3 regions of the Marinobacter sp. tcs-11 genome follow, and region 1 is predicted to be linked to each of the others. Evidence: predicted binding sites of a transcription regulator. Region 1 holds the regulator's gene; each other region holds the start of a gene.
What was found. Region 1 encodes LexA, which represses DNA repair genes until DNA is damaged. Its sites were predicted from a motif close to CTGTNTNNNNANACAG; they were not measured.
Positions count from the first base shown of each region.

Region 2: recN (DNA repair protein RecN) is a predicted target of LexA. The motif match lies at 2,058-2,073, and genes of this name have one in related genera.
Region 3: recA (recombinase RecA) is a predicted target of LexA. The motif match lies at 1,778-1,793, and genes of this name have one in related genera.

Region 1 is NZ_LLYU01000002.1:12,507-16,993, forward strand. Features, by position in the region: gene ARC85_RS02695 (SIMPL domain-containing protein) at 1-179, opposite strand, end outside; gene ARC85_RS02700 (gamma-glutamyl-gamma-aminobutyrate hydrolase family protein) at 191-928, opposite strand; gene ARC85_RS02705 (amidoligase family protein) at 921-1,922, opposite strand; gene lexA (transcriptional repressor LexA) at 2,089-2,700, shown strand; gene ARC85_RS02715 (cell division inhibitor SulA) at 2,740-3,234, shown strand; gene ARC85_RS02720 (hypothetical protein) at 3,242-3,502, opposite strand; gene ARC85_RS02725 (DUF6586 family protein) at 3,560-4,042, opposite strand; gene ARC85_RS02730 (DUF1329 domain-containing protein) at 4,262-4,487, shown strand, end outside.
Region 2 is NZ_LLYU01000022.1:47,639-52,125, forward strand. Features, by position in the region: gene dnaK (molecular chaperone DnaK) at 1-1,155, opposite strand, end outside; gene grpE (nucleotide exchange factor GrpE) at 1,249-1,857, opposite strand; gene recN (DNA repair protein RecN) at 2,118-3,797, shown strand; gene fur (ferric iron uptake transcriptional regulator) at 3,851-4,270, opposite strand; gene ARC85_RS17095 (outer membrane protein assembly factor BamE) at 4,393-4,487, shown strand, end outside.
Region 3 is NZ_LLYU01000013.1:81,688-86,174, forward strand. Features, by position in the region: gene ARC85_RS14120 (TIGR04283 family arsenosugar biosynthesis glycosyltransferase) at 1-14, opposite strand, end outside; gene ARC85_RS14125 (FAD-dependent oxidoreductase) at 88-1,188, shown strand; gene ARC85_RS14130 (CinA family protein) at 1,226-1,726, shown strand; gene recA (recombinase RecA) at 1,884-2,927, shown strand; gene ARC85_RS14140 (flavodoxin family protein) at 2,960-3,421, shown strand; gene ARC85_RS14145 (PilZ domain-containing protein) at 3,422-3,799, opposite strand; gene ARC85_RS14150 (Lon protease family protein) at 4,038-4,487, shown strand, end outside.

The sequences.
Region 1 (4,487 bases):
TGTTCAGAGGCCTTTGCGGCATCCGGGTGCTCGGCCGTGACTGAGAACTGCAGTCTGGCGCTGTCTGGTTCGTAACGAACAATACCTTCGCCATTCAGGCTCACTTCTCCGGCACTGGCTGCCGCGGGTATCACGGTGACGGCGGCGGCGAGCGCAAGTGGCAGTCGACGTTTGATCATGGTCATTCTCCTTATGAGTGGAACTCCGGGCCTTCCCGGTTATCCAGTCGTTCCAGTTTCCGGGCCCGGGCGGCGTGCACAAAGTGGCTGAAGATGCGACGGTGCCCGGTGTGGTAAAGCAGGTATTCGGGGTGCCATTGCACTCCCATCAACCATTGTCGGCCGGTGTTTTCGATGGCCTGCACAAACAGGTCGTTGTCCACGGCCGTCACTCTGAGATTCTGTCCAAGGCGCTTGATGGCCTGGCTGTGAATGCGGTTGGCGCCAATCACGTGGCTGTACATCAGGCCTCCCAGACGGCTGTCCCGGACCAGGCGAACCGTTTGGAGGGGTAATAACAAAGGTCGATGTCGGGTATGTACCCGCAACGGGGTAACGTTCTGGCACAGGGACCCGCCGTGAAAGACGTTGATAAACTGTGCACCGCGGCAGATACCCAGCACCGGAATGTTAATCGCCTCCGCCTGGCGGAGAAGCTCGGTGTCGGTAGCATCCCGTTTCAGGTCATACCTGGCCGTCACTTGGGGTTGTTGACCATAGCGGCCCGGATGCACGTGGGTGCCGCCCGAGAGAACCAGCCCGTCCAGTAGTTCGACGTTGGTTCGGTCGCCCGGGCGGATGTAGTGTGTTCTGGCGCCATGCAGGCGCAGGCCCAGGCTGATCAGCCGATGGGCCATACTTCGTCGGGCCGGGCCGCTGATGCCGATGGTGAGACCGGGGATGTCCGTTTCGTTTTCCCAGTCAGACATAACCGTGCTGATGCAGCCATTCATCGGTGGACTCACGCCAGGAGCGGGTGAGATTGCGGAAGCTGAACTTCCGGGATTCGTGGAATTCGCCCCGCAGGGCATCAAGATCCTGACGGTTGTTGGCAAGCTGTTCCAGCACTACCCAATCGTTCCACACTGTGGAGAAGTGCCAATTGGGATTGTCGATATCACAATCCGGCAGCCGGTAGTGCAGAGTAGGACGACTTTTGATCCTGGGGTCCTGAACGTATTCGGACAACAGCGATTCGTTCAGATGAGCGAACAGTGGCAGAAGATCCAACGCCTTGTTCCGGGTAGGATTGTAGTGCAGATAGTCCCTCATCAGTGTGTCCAGGTCAGGACGGTAATCGTCCGCCATCAGCTTGTCTGTGTAGCGGCTGCTCCAGGGCTCGATGTAGGTGGTGAACTTCCGGCTGATATCCAGCTGATGCCGGGACTTGAGCCAGTCATACAGCAGTGCGAACGCCTGCAGATAACGTACCAGGGTCTCGGGTTCAAGATCGGGCAGTTCCGGGTTAAGTTGAAGCCCGAACGCAAAGTAGATGGCCTCCCGGCTGCCTTCAGCACCCAGGTCTCGCAGCTCGTCTACCAGATTCTCGATCATGCCCAGAGCCGACATTGCGAGCGGTGGTCCCACAATCTCTAATGGCACAATCTTCTCGGCGGCAAAATCAATGACGTCCATGGCGTGGTTGCCGAGTTCCCGAATGGATTCCGGGAGCCGCTCGTCGGCAAGATCCAGGTCTTTGATAGGATCAGAGTCCAGCTCAATGGTGAAAGCCCCGGCGTCCGTATCCAGTCGGGTGACATAACGGGATGTCAGCTCCGGCTCTCCCCCAAGCAGTCGGGCAGCATGCTGGACCAGGGCCTCGTAGGTCAGGCCGGACAGTTCAATCTCAACCCCGACTTTTCGTTCCTGGCCGTCCCGGTTTGTCGTTTGTTCCGGCATCTTGCAGCGGTCGTGTACGGTCATGGTTGTGTGTGGCTTCCCTGTGTCTGGTTTGCGTCACCATAACATACAGGCTGTTGGTCGCCCGTTACAGGAAGGAAACGAAACGGAGAGGGCTTTACACTGGATAAAACACTGTATATAGTCAGTTCACTGTATAAAAAAACAGGATCGAAATTCCGGAGCCCGACTGATGAAACTGACTGCAAGACAATCCCAGGTGCTGGACATTATCCGACGTTACGTGGATGAAACCGGCTACCCGCCCACCAGGGCTGAAATTGCCGCAGAGCTGGGATTCCGTTCCGCCAACGCGGCGGAAGAACATTTGAGGGCTCTGGCAAGGAAAGGCGCCATCGAGATGGTCCCGGGAGCCAGCCGGGGCATTCGCCTGCCGGAGGCCGAAGAAGATCTGGGCCTCCCTGTCATCGGGCAGGTTGCCGCCGGTAGCCCGATTCTGGCGCAGGAACATATTGAAGATCACTGCACGCTGCAGCCGGGCTTCTTCTCTCCTTCAGCAGATTACCTTTTGCGGGTACGGGGGATGAGCATGAAAGACATCGGGATTCTGGATGGTGATTTACTGGCGGTGCACAGTACCCAGGATGTCCATAACGGTCAGATCGTTGTCGCTCGTGTCGGAGAGGAGGTCACCGTCAAGCGTTTCCGCAGGGAAGGCAACAAGGTCTGGCTGATTGCAGAGAATGAGGAGTTTGCTCCGATTGAGGTCGATCTTGCGGAGCAGGAATTGTTTATTGAAGGTCTCGGCGTAGGCGTTATCCGCCGCTCCGATCTTCACTGAATACCGTATTCGGCAGCGCATGGCGCAGGTAGGTGAGTAATGGAACAGTTGAGCTTCACTCAGAACATGGCATTTCAGCCGGCAGCTGTTGTTGCGGCTGGCGCGGTTTCCTCTGGCCAAAGGGCACCGGCGGCCCGGGTAGCAGCGTCCGGTTCGGAGCGACGTTCAGCGTCTGGCTTCGGTGGCAATGTTACCGAGATTATTCTTCCGGAGGAGCAGGTGGAGAATTTCCAGTTGCTGCTGCCAATGCTCACACAACTCAACCAGGAGAAACGTTGGCTGGCGTGGATTGATCCTCCCCAGTCCCTGGTGGCCAAGTGGCAGAAAATGCACGGCATTGTGGCCAGTGAGATTCTGGTGTTGCGGTCAACGACAGAATTCCCAGCACAAGAGCTGGCTGAGCGGGCGCTGGGCGCAGGCACCTGCCATGCCGTTGTGCTCTGGACTCACAAGCTAGGCCGTGCGGCGCTGGAAGCGTTGCAAAAGGCATCTGCCAAGGGTAATAGCCACGGTGTGGTGTTGCGCCAGAGATAACGGGTGCTCAATGCAAGGTGTAGTGGGGCTGATTGTCGGCGAACTCGCTTTCGTCCTCTTCCCAGTCAATGTCGTGGCTGATGTTGCCAGCGGCCTCGATGCCAGCGGCAATCATCGCCTTGGCGACGTTCATGTCCCGGTCTTCCAGCATTTCTCTGGCCTCATCAGAGAATGAGATGCGCACAAGTGGAGCTGCATCGTCATCAATCCGGCGAAGCGCGTAGTCGCCGTCGGCGAGTTGTACAATTTCAAAAAACGAAGGTGACATTCATTCAACCTATATCTGCTGTCAGCGTATGTTAATGGATTGGCTCCGGCAGGCGGATTACCACTCGCTGTGTTGCTCGTCTATCTCTCTGGTCAATACGGTCATGGCAGCCAGTATCTTGTTCAGAGCCTGAACGGACCGATCTGGCCCCTGATCCGCCGAAACCGCAATGATGTTTTCTTCCGTCACGGTTTTCCGTATCTTGGGCGGTTCTCCAGCTGCAGTCTCCAACTGATTCAGCTGTTGCCACCAGCTGCCTGGTGTTTCAGCCAGTTCCTTCAACATCCCGCCTTCCGCAATCGCATAGGGAAACAGCGCCTCCAGCTCGTCGATGGAGGCCGGTCTGTCGACTTTGTTCTGGTGGCATCGGGTAATCATTACCAGCAGGAGTTCTCGAGCCCGCAGCAATAACTCAATGGCACCTTGCAGTTGGGCTTCTCGTTCTGGCGCAGTCGCTGCTTCGTCTTGCTCAACCCGGATTAGTAACGTTTTGGCCAGAAACAGCTTTTGCGAAACCAGAGAATGCCATTGAGATGCCATGAGGAAACCTGCGAACGAAAAATCAGAGAAACAGGGCCGGTAAAACTTTGGGAGTTTATCATTTTTGGCTGTTTATTTCTCGTTCTATCCGCTTTGTGGAAATGCTCTTGTCACAAGAAACTACAAACAACCACTTGAAACGGGCGTTTGAAACTGGCAAAAAGAGCGTCAGATTGGGTGAGTATTGACCACTCATGTGACTCACGCTGGAGGTTGAGGATGCGAAACCGATTTATTGCTGCCATCGCAGTTGCTGTTATGGGGGCGTCCAGTCCGCTGCTGGCAAAGGTAACACAGGCGGAAGCCGCGCGCCTGAATAATGAGCTGACACCGGTTGGTGCTGAGCGCGCGGGCAACGCAGCGGGCACCATTCCAGCCTGGGATGGCGGGCTTGCCACGCCACCGGCGAATTGGCGCGAGGGGTCTGTAGAAACCAATCCGTTCC
Region 2 (4,487 bases), on a different contig from region 1:
GTCGCCAGACAGTACCGCGCCCTGAATCGCTGCACCCATGGCGACGGCCTCGTCCGGGTTCACGTCTTTACGCGGCTCTTTGCCGAAGAACTCTTTTACTTTCTCCTGCACCAGCGGCATACGGGTCTGACCACCGACCAGAATAACCTCGTCGATTTCACCGGCCTTCATGCCCGCATCCTGAAGAGCCACCTTACAGGGCTCCAGACTGCGCTGAACCAGGTCTTCCACCAGCGATTCCAGCTTGGCACGGGTCAGCTTCACGTTCATGTGCTTGGGACCAGACGCATCTGCAGTGATGTACGGCAGGTTTACGTCGGTCTGCTGGCTGCTGGACAGCTCGATCTTGGCCTTCTCCGCCGCTTCTTTCAGACGCTGCATGGCCAGAGAGTCGCCGCGAAGATCGATGCCGCTGTCTTTCTTGAACTGGTCGGCCAGGTATTCAATCACTTTCAGGTCGAAATCTTCACCGCCCAGGAAGGTGTCACCGTTGGTGGCCAGCACTTCGAACTGGTGCTCGCCGTCTACGTCCGCAATTTCGATGATGGACAGATCGAAAGTACCACCACCCAGGTCGTACACAGCAACAGTACGATCACCGCTCTTCTTGTCCAGGCCATAAGCCAGGGCCGCAGCAGTTGGCTCGTTGATGATCCGCTTCACTTCCAGACCAGCAATCTTGCCAGCATCTTTGGTCGCCTGGCGCTGGCTGTCATTGAAGTACGCAGGCACGGTGATCACCGCTTCGGTTACCTTTTCACCCAGGTAGTCTTCTGCAGTCTTCTTCATTTTCTTCAGAACTTCTGCAGACACCTGCGGCGGCGCCATTTTCTGACCCTTTACCTCAACCCAGGCGTCACCGTTGTCTGCCTTGGCGATTTTATAGGGCACCATCTTGATGTCTTTCTGAACCACGTCATCTTCAAAACGACGACCAATCAGACGCTTAATGGCGTACAGAGTGTTGTGCGGGTTGGTCACCGCCTGACGCTTGGCCGACTGGCCAACCAGAGTCTCGTTGTCATCGGTGTAGGCGATGATGGACGGGGTGGTGCGATCACCCTCTGCGTTTTCAATTACCTTTACCTTGTCGCCATCCATGATGGCCACACAGGAGTTTGTGGTTCCCAGGTCGATACCAATAATCTTGCTCATCGAATCACTCCAAATCTTTCTGAATGCTGTTCCGGAGAATGCCTACCCCGGCCTTTGCTGTTTAATCGCTATATTGGCGCTCCGCTCGACTTTTCAAGCCTGCTCGTCGATTTTTGGCGCATCTTCTGCCTTGGCCACTACGACCATCGCCGGACGAACTACCCGGCCATTAAGCAGATAACCTTTCTGCACAACCGCAACCACGCTGTTAGGCTCGGCATCCGGCGCCGGCACCATGGACATGGCTTCGTGCTGCTGCGGATCGAACGGCTCACCCACCGGGTTGAGCTGTTCAACGTTGAATTTCTTCAGGCTGTTCATGAACAGCGTCAGGGTCATTTCCACACCTTCGCGAATGGACGCAACCAGCTCGCCTGCGTTTTCGTGACCCTCGGTGCTTTCGACCGCCTTCTCCAGACTGTCGGCCACCGGCAACAGCTCTTTCACAAACTTCTCGAGCGCAAACTTGTGAGCTTTTTCCACATCAATCTCGGCCCGGCGACGGACATTCTGCATCTCCGCCTGTGCCCGCAAGGCCTGCTCCTGGTACTCCTGCAGTTTCTGCTGCAGCACATCCAGCTCGGAGCCCTGCTCCGGTGACTGCTCGGCATCCTGGTTACCTGCAGCCTGCTCTTCCGCCGCAGCTTCTGCTGCCTCGTTGCGTTCTTCTACCTGTTCGTTGCGCTTTTCGTCAGCACTCATGACAACTCCTGATAACGTTTTCACGGCCACGGAGGCCTGCAGAAATAACCACTCCCGCTTGTGCAGAAAGCAGGAAAGAATCGCTTTGCGAACCGATATGGGGCCCGCTTCCCGGGTTTCAACCGTCACCCACGCAATCTTTGATGTTTTCATCATTTCCTGTTTGCAAACCGGAAAAACCCTGTATATATTCACAGCAACTGTATGAACGAACAGTGGTCAGAGTTATTACTTGCTCAAGAACGAGCGGAGGTTGCGGCATGCTCACACAACTCACGGTATCGAACTACGCCATTGCAGAAAGGGTTGAACTCCAGTTCAACCGCGGTATGACAGCCCTGACTGGGGAAACCGGCGCCGGCAAGTCGATTGTGCTTGATGCCCTTGGCCTGGCCATGGGAGGCCGGGCCGATGCCGGCGCTGTTCGCCATGGCGCCAAGCGTGCCGACATTACCGCCAGCTTCGATATATCCCGCATCCCCGAAGCCCGGTCCTGGCTGGACAGCCATGAGCTGGACGACAAGGACGATTGCATCCTGCGCCGGACCATCAGCAAGGACGGCCGCTCCAAGGCATTCATTAATGGCCAGCCCTGCCCGCTGTCACAATTGAAAGAACTGGGCGGCCTGCTGATGGATATCCACAGTCAGCACCAGCATCAATCCCTGCTGCGTAAGGAAACCCACCGAAAGCTGCTGGACGAGTTCGCCGGCGCGGAAAGCCTGGCCGACGAAACCCGATCTGCATGGAAAGCCTGGCACCAGACGCGTCAGAAACTACAGCAACGCCAGCACAATGCTGATGAGGCCGAGGCCCGTTTACAGCTGCTGCGCTATCAGGTGGAAGAGCTGGACAGGTTGGCGCTGGGCGAGGACGAACAGACAACCCTGGAAACCGAACAGGCACAGCTCAGCCAGGCGGACGCCGTACTTCACAGCAGCCACCAGGCCGCCCTGCTATGCACTGAAGATGAGGTTTCGGCCGCAGACCTGGTGCGCCAGGCACTGCACCAACTGGAGCAACTGCCGGTTGATGTCCCGGCACTGACCGACACCATCCAGATGCTGAACGAAGCACAGATTCAGATTTCAGAAGCCGGCGACAACCTGCGCCGCTTCGTAGACGACTACGAAGCCGACCCGGTCCGACTGAACGAAGTGGAAGAACGGCTCAGCGCCATTTATCAGATGGCGCGCAAACACCGGATCACCCCGGAGGAGTTACCGGAATTGCATCAACGCCTGAGCCAGGAGCTGGCCGAACTGGATGGCGGCGAAGGCAGCCTGGAACAACTTCAGGCCGAGCTGGAAAACCTGCGGGCACGGTTTGACGCCCTGGCCACCAAGCTGACAGAAACACGCCGGAATGCCGCCATGGAGCTCGACCAGCGAATCGCCCGGGAGTTGGCACAATTGAGCATGCCATCGGTGCAGTTTGTCAGTCACCTGAGCCGGAACAGTGATGACGAACCTGCCCCTCACGGCATGGAAGAGGTGGAATTCCTGGTGAGTGCCAACCCGGGCCAACCCGCCCGATCGTTGGCCAAGGTGGCTTCCGGCGGTGAACTTTCCCGCATAAGCCTGGCCATCCAGGTGGTTGTGGCACAAACCTCCACCACACCAACTTTGGTGTTCGATGAGGTGGATGTCGGCATCGGTGGCGGCACCGCGGAGGTCGTAGGCCGCCTGCTGAGAGCACTCGGCGAGAATGGCCAGGTACTGTGCGTCACGCACCTGCCGCAGGTGGCGGCCCAGTGCCATCAGCATTTGTTCGTCAGCAAATTTACCGAGAAAGACGCGACCTATTCACGCATCGAATCCCTGGATGACCAGGGCCGGATCAGCGAAGTCGCAAGGATGCTTGGCGGAGTGGACATGACAGAACAGACCATAGCTCATGCCCGGGAGATGTTTGTAAAGGGCCAGGCAACCCATCACTAATCCCCCTCTCGTTTCGGAGAGCTTCTGGGCCAGCCTTGTCGCTGGCCCTTTTTTTACTTCTTATCGGACTTCAGTGGCTTCACGTAAAGGATCAGGCTGTGATCGACAATCTCATAGCCGTGCTCTGCCGCAATCTTCTGCTGGCGCTCCTCGATGACCTCATCGACGAACTCAACAACTTCGCCAGTCTGAGTGCAAACCATGTGGTCGTGATGATCATCACCGGCCATCTCGAACACCGCGTGACCGCCTTCGAAATTATGACGCAACACGAGGCCTGCAGCTTCGAACTGGGTCAGCACCCGGTAGACTGTCGCCAGGCCCACGTCATCGCCCTGGTCCAGCAGCTTTTTATAAACGTCTTCAGCACTCAGGTGATGTTCTTCAGCATTCTCAAGGATATTGAAGATCTTGACCCTTGGCAGAGTAACTTTCAGACCGACTTTTCGTAATTCGGCGTTTTCAGATGACATGTTACCATTCGCTCTTTGGTGTGCCTCACGGCTTCCGGTATGATGAAGCCGCAGTACGACGGATGACCCGTTTCACACCTGCTCAACGCAGGCGAATTCAAGATAGAGGATTTCCCCCGGCGATGCAAAAGCTCCCCGCTATCGTTCTTATTAGCATTTTATCCTTGTCCGGCTGTGTTTTTCCGGGCGTTTACAAAATCAATGTCCAGCAGGGCAA
Region 3 (4,487 bases), on a different contig from region 1:
GGGTGTCGCAACATGGGTTTTGGTGGCCTCCTGAGAGGAGCATATCAGAGCTCGGGGTGGTGAGCATGGCAGGCGGGAGATGAGGTTATGAAACGACTGGTTTTGCTGGGTGCCGGCCACGCTCACATGGTGGCGTTGCGTCAGTTCGCGCGCGAGCCGTTGCCGGAAACGGAGCTGGTGGTGGTGTCACCGTCCCGGTGGCAGTACTACTCCGGGATGATCCCGGGCTGGCTGGCCGGGCACTATCGCCTCGATCAGTGTCGTGTCCTGGTCGAGCCCACGGTGATCGCCGCCGGTGGCAGGCTGGTGCTCGATCGGGCTGTTGAATTGCGGGCAGCCGAGCAGGAGGTCGTGTTGGCAAGTGGTGAACGGGTGCCCTACGATCTGCTCTCTGTCGATGTTGGATCGGCCAGTGACAGTGCCGTGCTGAACGAGCCGGACAGCATGATCCTCGGTGTTAAGCCCGTCGAACGATTTGCTGAAGACTGGCCGGCAACCGAAAGATCCCTGCGCGCCAGAGCGCGCCCGCGCATTGTTGTTCTTGGTGGAGGCGCTGGAGGTGCGGAGATCGCTATGGCCCTGGCCCGGCGATCAGCGGACTGCGACCAGGCGGGCGTTGTTCTGGTGGCCGGCAGCAATGGTGTAGTGCCGGGCTTTCGTCCCCGCTTTCGCCGCCTGGTGCGGCGGGCGCTGATGCGCTGCGGTGTCGAGATTGTTGAGGAGTATGGCGAACCGGTGGTTGATGGGGTCCGGTTGGCTGGTGGGCGACGAATGCGGGCCGATGCGGTTCTGGTATCTACCGGTGGCAGGGCTCTGCCCTTTCTGGAAGCCAGCGGCCTGGCCGTAGACGAAGCCGGTTTTGTCAGGGTAGACGCCAGCCATCGCAGCACGTCTCACCACAATGTGTTTGTGGCCGGAGATGCCTGTAGCCGGGTTGACCAACGGCTGGACCGTTCCGGGGTACACGCGGTTCGTGCCGGGCCGATACTGGCCCGCAATCTTGCGGCTGCGATATCGGGTAAACCGTTGGTGCGTTTCTATCCGCGCAGGTTTTCGTTGTACCTGTTGGCGGCGGGAGACTGCACGGCGATTGGTAGTTATGGCCCCTTGACGTTTTCGGGCGCCTGGGTCTGGAAGTGGAAAGACCGCATTGATCGCGGATTTGTTGACAGTTTTCCCGGAGCCTGAGAATGGCGACGGGCATTACAGGAAACGGGAGAACCGTATGAATGTGACCGACGGACAATTGGCCAAGGCTGGTGACGCGCTGGCGGCGGCGCTTGAGCGCAGGCGGATGACCATCGCTACCGCTGAAAGCTGCACCGGTGGCTGGGTGGCCAAGGTGCTGACTGACCGGGCGGGTTCGTCCGCCTATGTTATGGCGGGTCTGGTGACCTACAGTAACGCCGCGAAGCAGGCCATCCTTGGCGTACAGGCTGATACTCTGGAGCAGTGCGGGGCGGTCAGTGAACCGGTGGTGCGACAGATGGTGACAGGTGCCATACGTGCCACAGGCGTGGATATTGCCGTCGCTATCAGCGGTGTTGCCGGGCCGGGTGGGGGTAGTGCAGACAAGCCGGTTGGTACGGTCTGGTTTGCCTGGGGCAGCCGGGCTGACAACACCGAAGCCCGGGTAGCGCATTTCGATGGCGATCGGGATCAGGTGCGCCGGCAGTCGGTTTTGTATGTATTAGAAGGAGTTACCGGATTTGTCGAAACCCTGTGAGGATTTTCACCTTTCCGGGGGTTGGTCTCCTTCTGGCCATATGTTTTAATACTGTTCAAATATACAGGAAAACACTGGATGGCTATTCAGGTTTTCTCCGGATTCTGCCGCTTTGGCCAACAAGGTTGAGCGGCCCTGGTAACGAGGGTTTGCAAGAATGGAAGATAACCGCAAGAAAGCACTCGGCGCAGCGTTGAGCCAGATCGAACGTCAGTTCGGTAAAGGTGCTGTAATGAAGATGGGCGACCAGCCCCGTGAGGCGATTCCTGCCGTATCCACCGGCTCCCTTGGGCTGGATGTTGCTCTGGGCATTGGTGGTCTTCCTTACGGCCGGATCGTTGAGATTTACGGCCCGGAGAGCTCCGGTAAAACCACGCTGACTCTGCAGGTTATCGCGGAAGCGCAAAAACAGGGTAAAACCTGTGCCTTTGTGGATGCCGAGCACGCACTGGACCCGGTTTATGCGGAAAAGCTGGGTGTTAACGTTGATGAGCTGCTGGTTTCCCAGCCGGATACCGGTGAGCAGGCGCTGGAAATTGCCGACATGCTCGTGCGCTCGAACGCGGTGGACGTGATCATAGTCGATTCGGTAGCGGCCCTGACCCCGAAAGCGGAAATCGAAGGCGAGATGGGCGACAGCCACGTGGGTCTTCAGGCTCGCCTGATGTCACAGGCACTGCGCAAGCTTACCGGTAATGTGAAGCACGCCAATTGCCTGATGGTGTTCATCAACCAGATCCGTATGAAGATTGGTGTTATGTTCGGTAGCCCCGAGACCACCACCGGTGGTAACGCCCTGAAATTCTATTCCTCTGTGCGTCTGGATATTCGCCGTATCGGTTCGGTGAAAGACGGCGACGAGGTGGTGGGCAACGAAACCCGCGTAAAAGTCGTCAAGAACAAGGTGTCGCCTCCGTTCCGGCAGGCGGAGTTCCAGATCATGTACGGCAAGGGCATCTACCACATGGCGGAAGTGCTCGACATGGGCGTGAAAGAAGGCTTTGTGGACAAATCCGGCGCCTGGTACGCCTATAACGGCGACAAGATCGGCCAGGGCAAAGCAAACGCTTGTAAGTTCCTGGAAGAGAACCTGGATATCGCCAATGAAATCGAGGCTAAAGTGCGTGACAAGCTGATGCCCAAGCCGGTCAAGAAAGAGACGGCGGAGGCTCCTGCTGAAGCCAATGGCGAACTGCTATAAATTCTAAAAAGAGAAAGATAGGGAGGCGTGACATGAAGCGACTGCTGATTGTGGCTCATGCCCCGTCTCCGAATACCCTGAGATTACGGAGCGCCATCGAAAATGGCGCTCGTAATCCGGACATCGAAGCGGTAGAGGTGGTGGTAAAGGCGCCTCTCGAAGCTGGCCCCGAAGACATCCTCGCATGCGACGCCATCATCCTGGGCACCACGGAAAACCTCGGCTACATGTCTGGCGCCCTGAAAGACTTTTTCGACCGCAGCTACTATCCCTGCCTGGAGAAAACCCAGGGCCTGCCTTTTGCCTTTTATATCCGTGCCGGCCATGATGGTACCGGGACCCGCCGAGCTATTGAGACCATAACCACAGGGCTGCGCTGGAAGCTGGTGCAGGATGCACTGGTATGCCGGGGTGAATTCCGGCCCGAGTTTGAAGAGCAGTGTTACGAGTTGGGTATGGCAGTGGCGGCCAGTCTTGACGCCGGCCTGATTTGATCAACTGGCGTAGCGGTTGTAGAAGCCTTCAATACGGGACAGTGCGTTGTCCATCGTTCGTGAGTAGGCATTTTTGTCCAGGCAATAGGCAAACTGCAGACTGACCCGATATCCCGCCTGGTAGGGCTGGCAGGCGATAACCCGGGCGCCGACCCGGGATTCACTGATGTACTTGCCCTCGATATCAAGAAACAGTCGCACACCTACATCCACCGGTCGTGGGCAGAGAACCGCCATACCATAGCGGTTCATGTCCAGGCAGGTAACTGCCACAGGCTGTTTGCCACGGCCGAAGAAACCGCGCTCACGCAGTTGAACCCTCAGGCAGGACGCCGGAAAACGATCCTTGATGCGGCGATCTGCGGAATTATTCGTCATGTTTTCAGTCATCACGTGTCTTGTACTTGTTGTGGCCGGATTCCGTCCGGGAGATGAAGTGTAGTAATCGACGGCTTGCATGAAAAATGACCACGGCCGGATTTGTGACCAAGTTGGCACTTGCGGTCGGCTCTGGCCCCTTTCGATAAAACCGGACGAGGTACGCGACAGACCCGGCCCCAGGCACTACAATGGCGGGCCTGAAATCCGACAAAACTGACCGTTACGGGAAGCCAATTTGAAGTCTCTGCCCCTGCATCAGCTGTATAAAGCCTGCGTCCTCAAAGACCTGCCATTCAAGACCACAAGGCAACTTGAGCCCCTGGCCGAAATCGTGGGCCAGAACCGTGCCCAGGAGGCCGTGCGCTTTGCCCTGGCCATGCCCCATGGCGGCTACAACGTCTATGCCGTGGGTCGGAATGGGCTGGGCAAGCGAACGATGATGCTGCGTTACCTTGAGCATCATGTGGACACGCTGCAGCAAAGCCATGACTGGTGTTATGTCGCCAACTTCGAGGAACCGCGTAATCCCAAGCTGTTGCAGCTGCCGGGAGGTATGGGGACCCAGCTGAAGCAGGACATGGAAAAGCTGATGACCCGGCTGGTGAAAACGATCCCCCAGACTTTTGACAGCGACAGCTTTCTGGAACGCTCGGAGCAGTTGAAGAATGATTACGGCAAGAGGCAG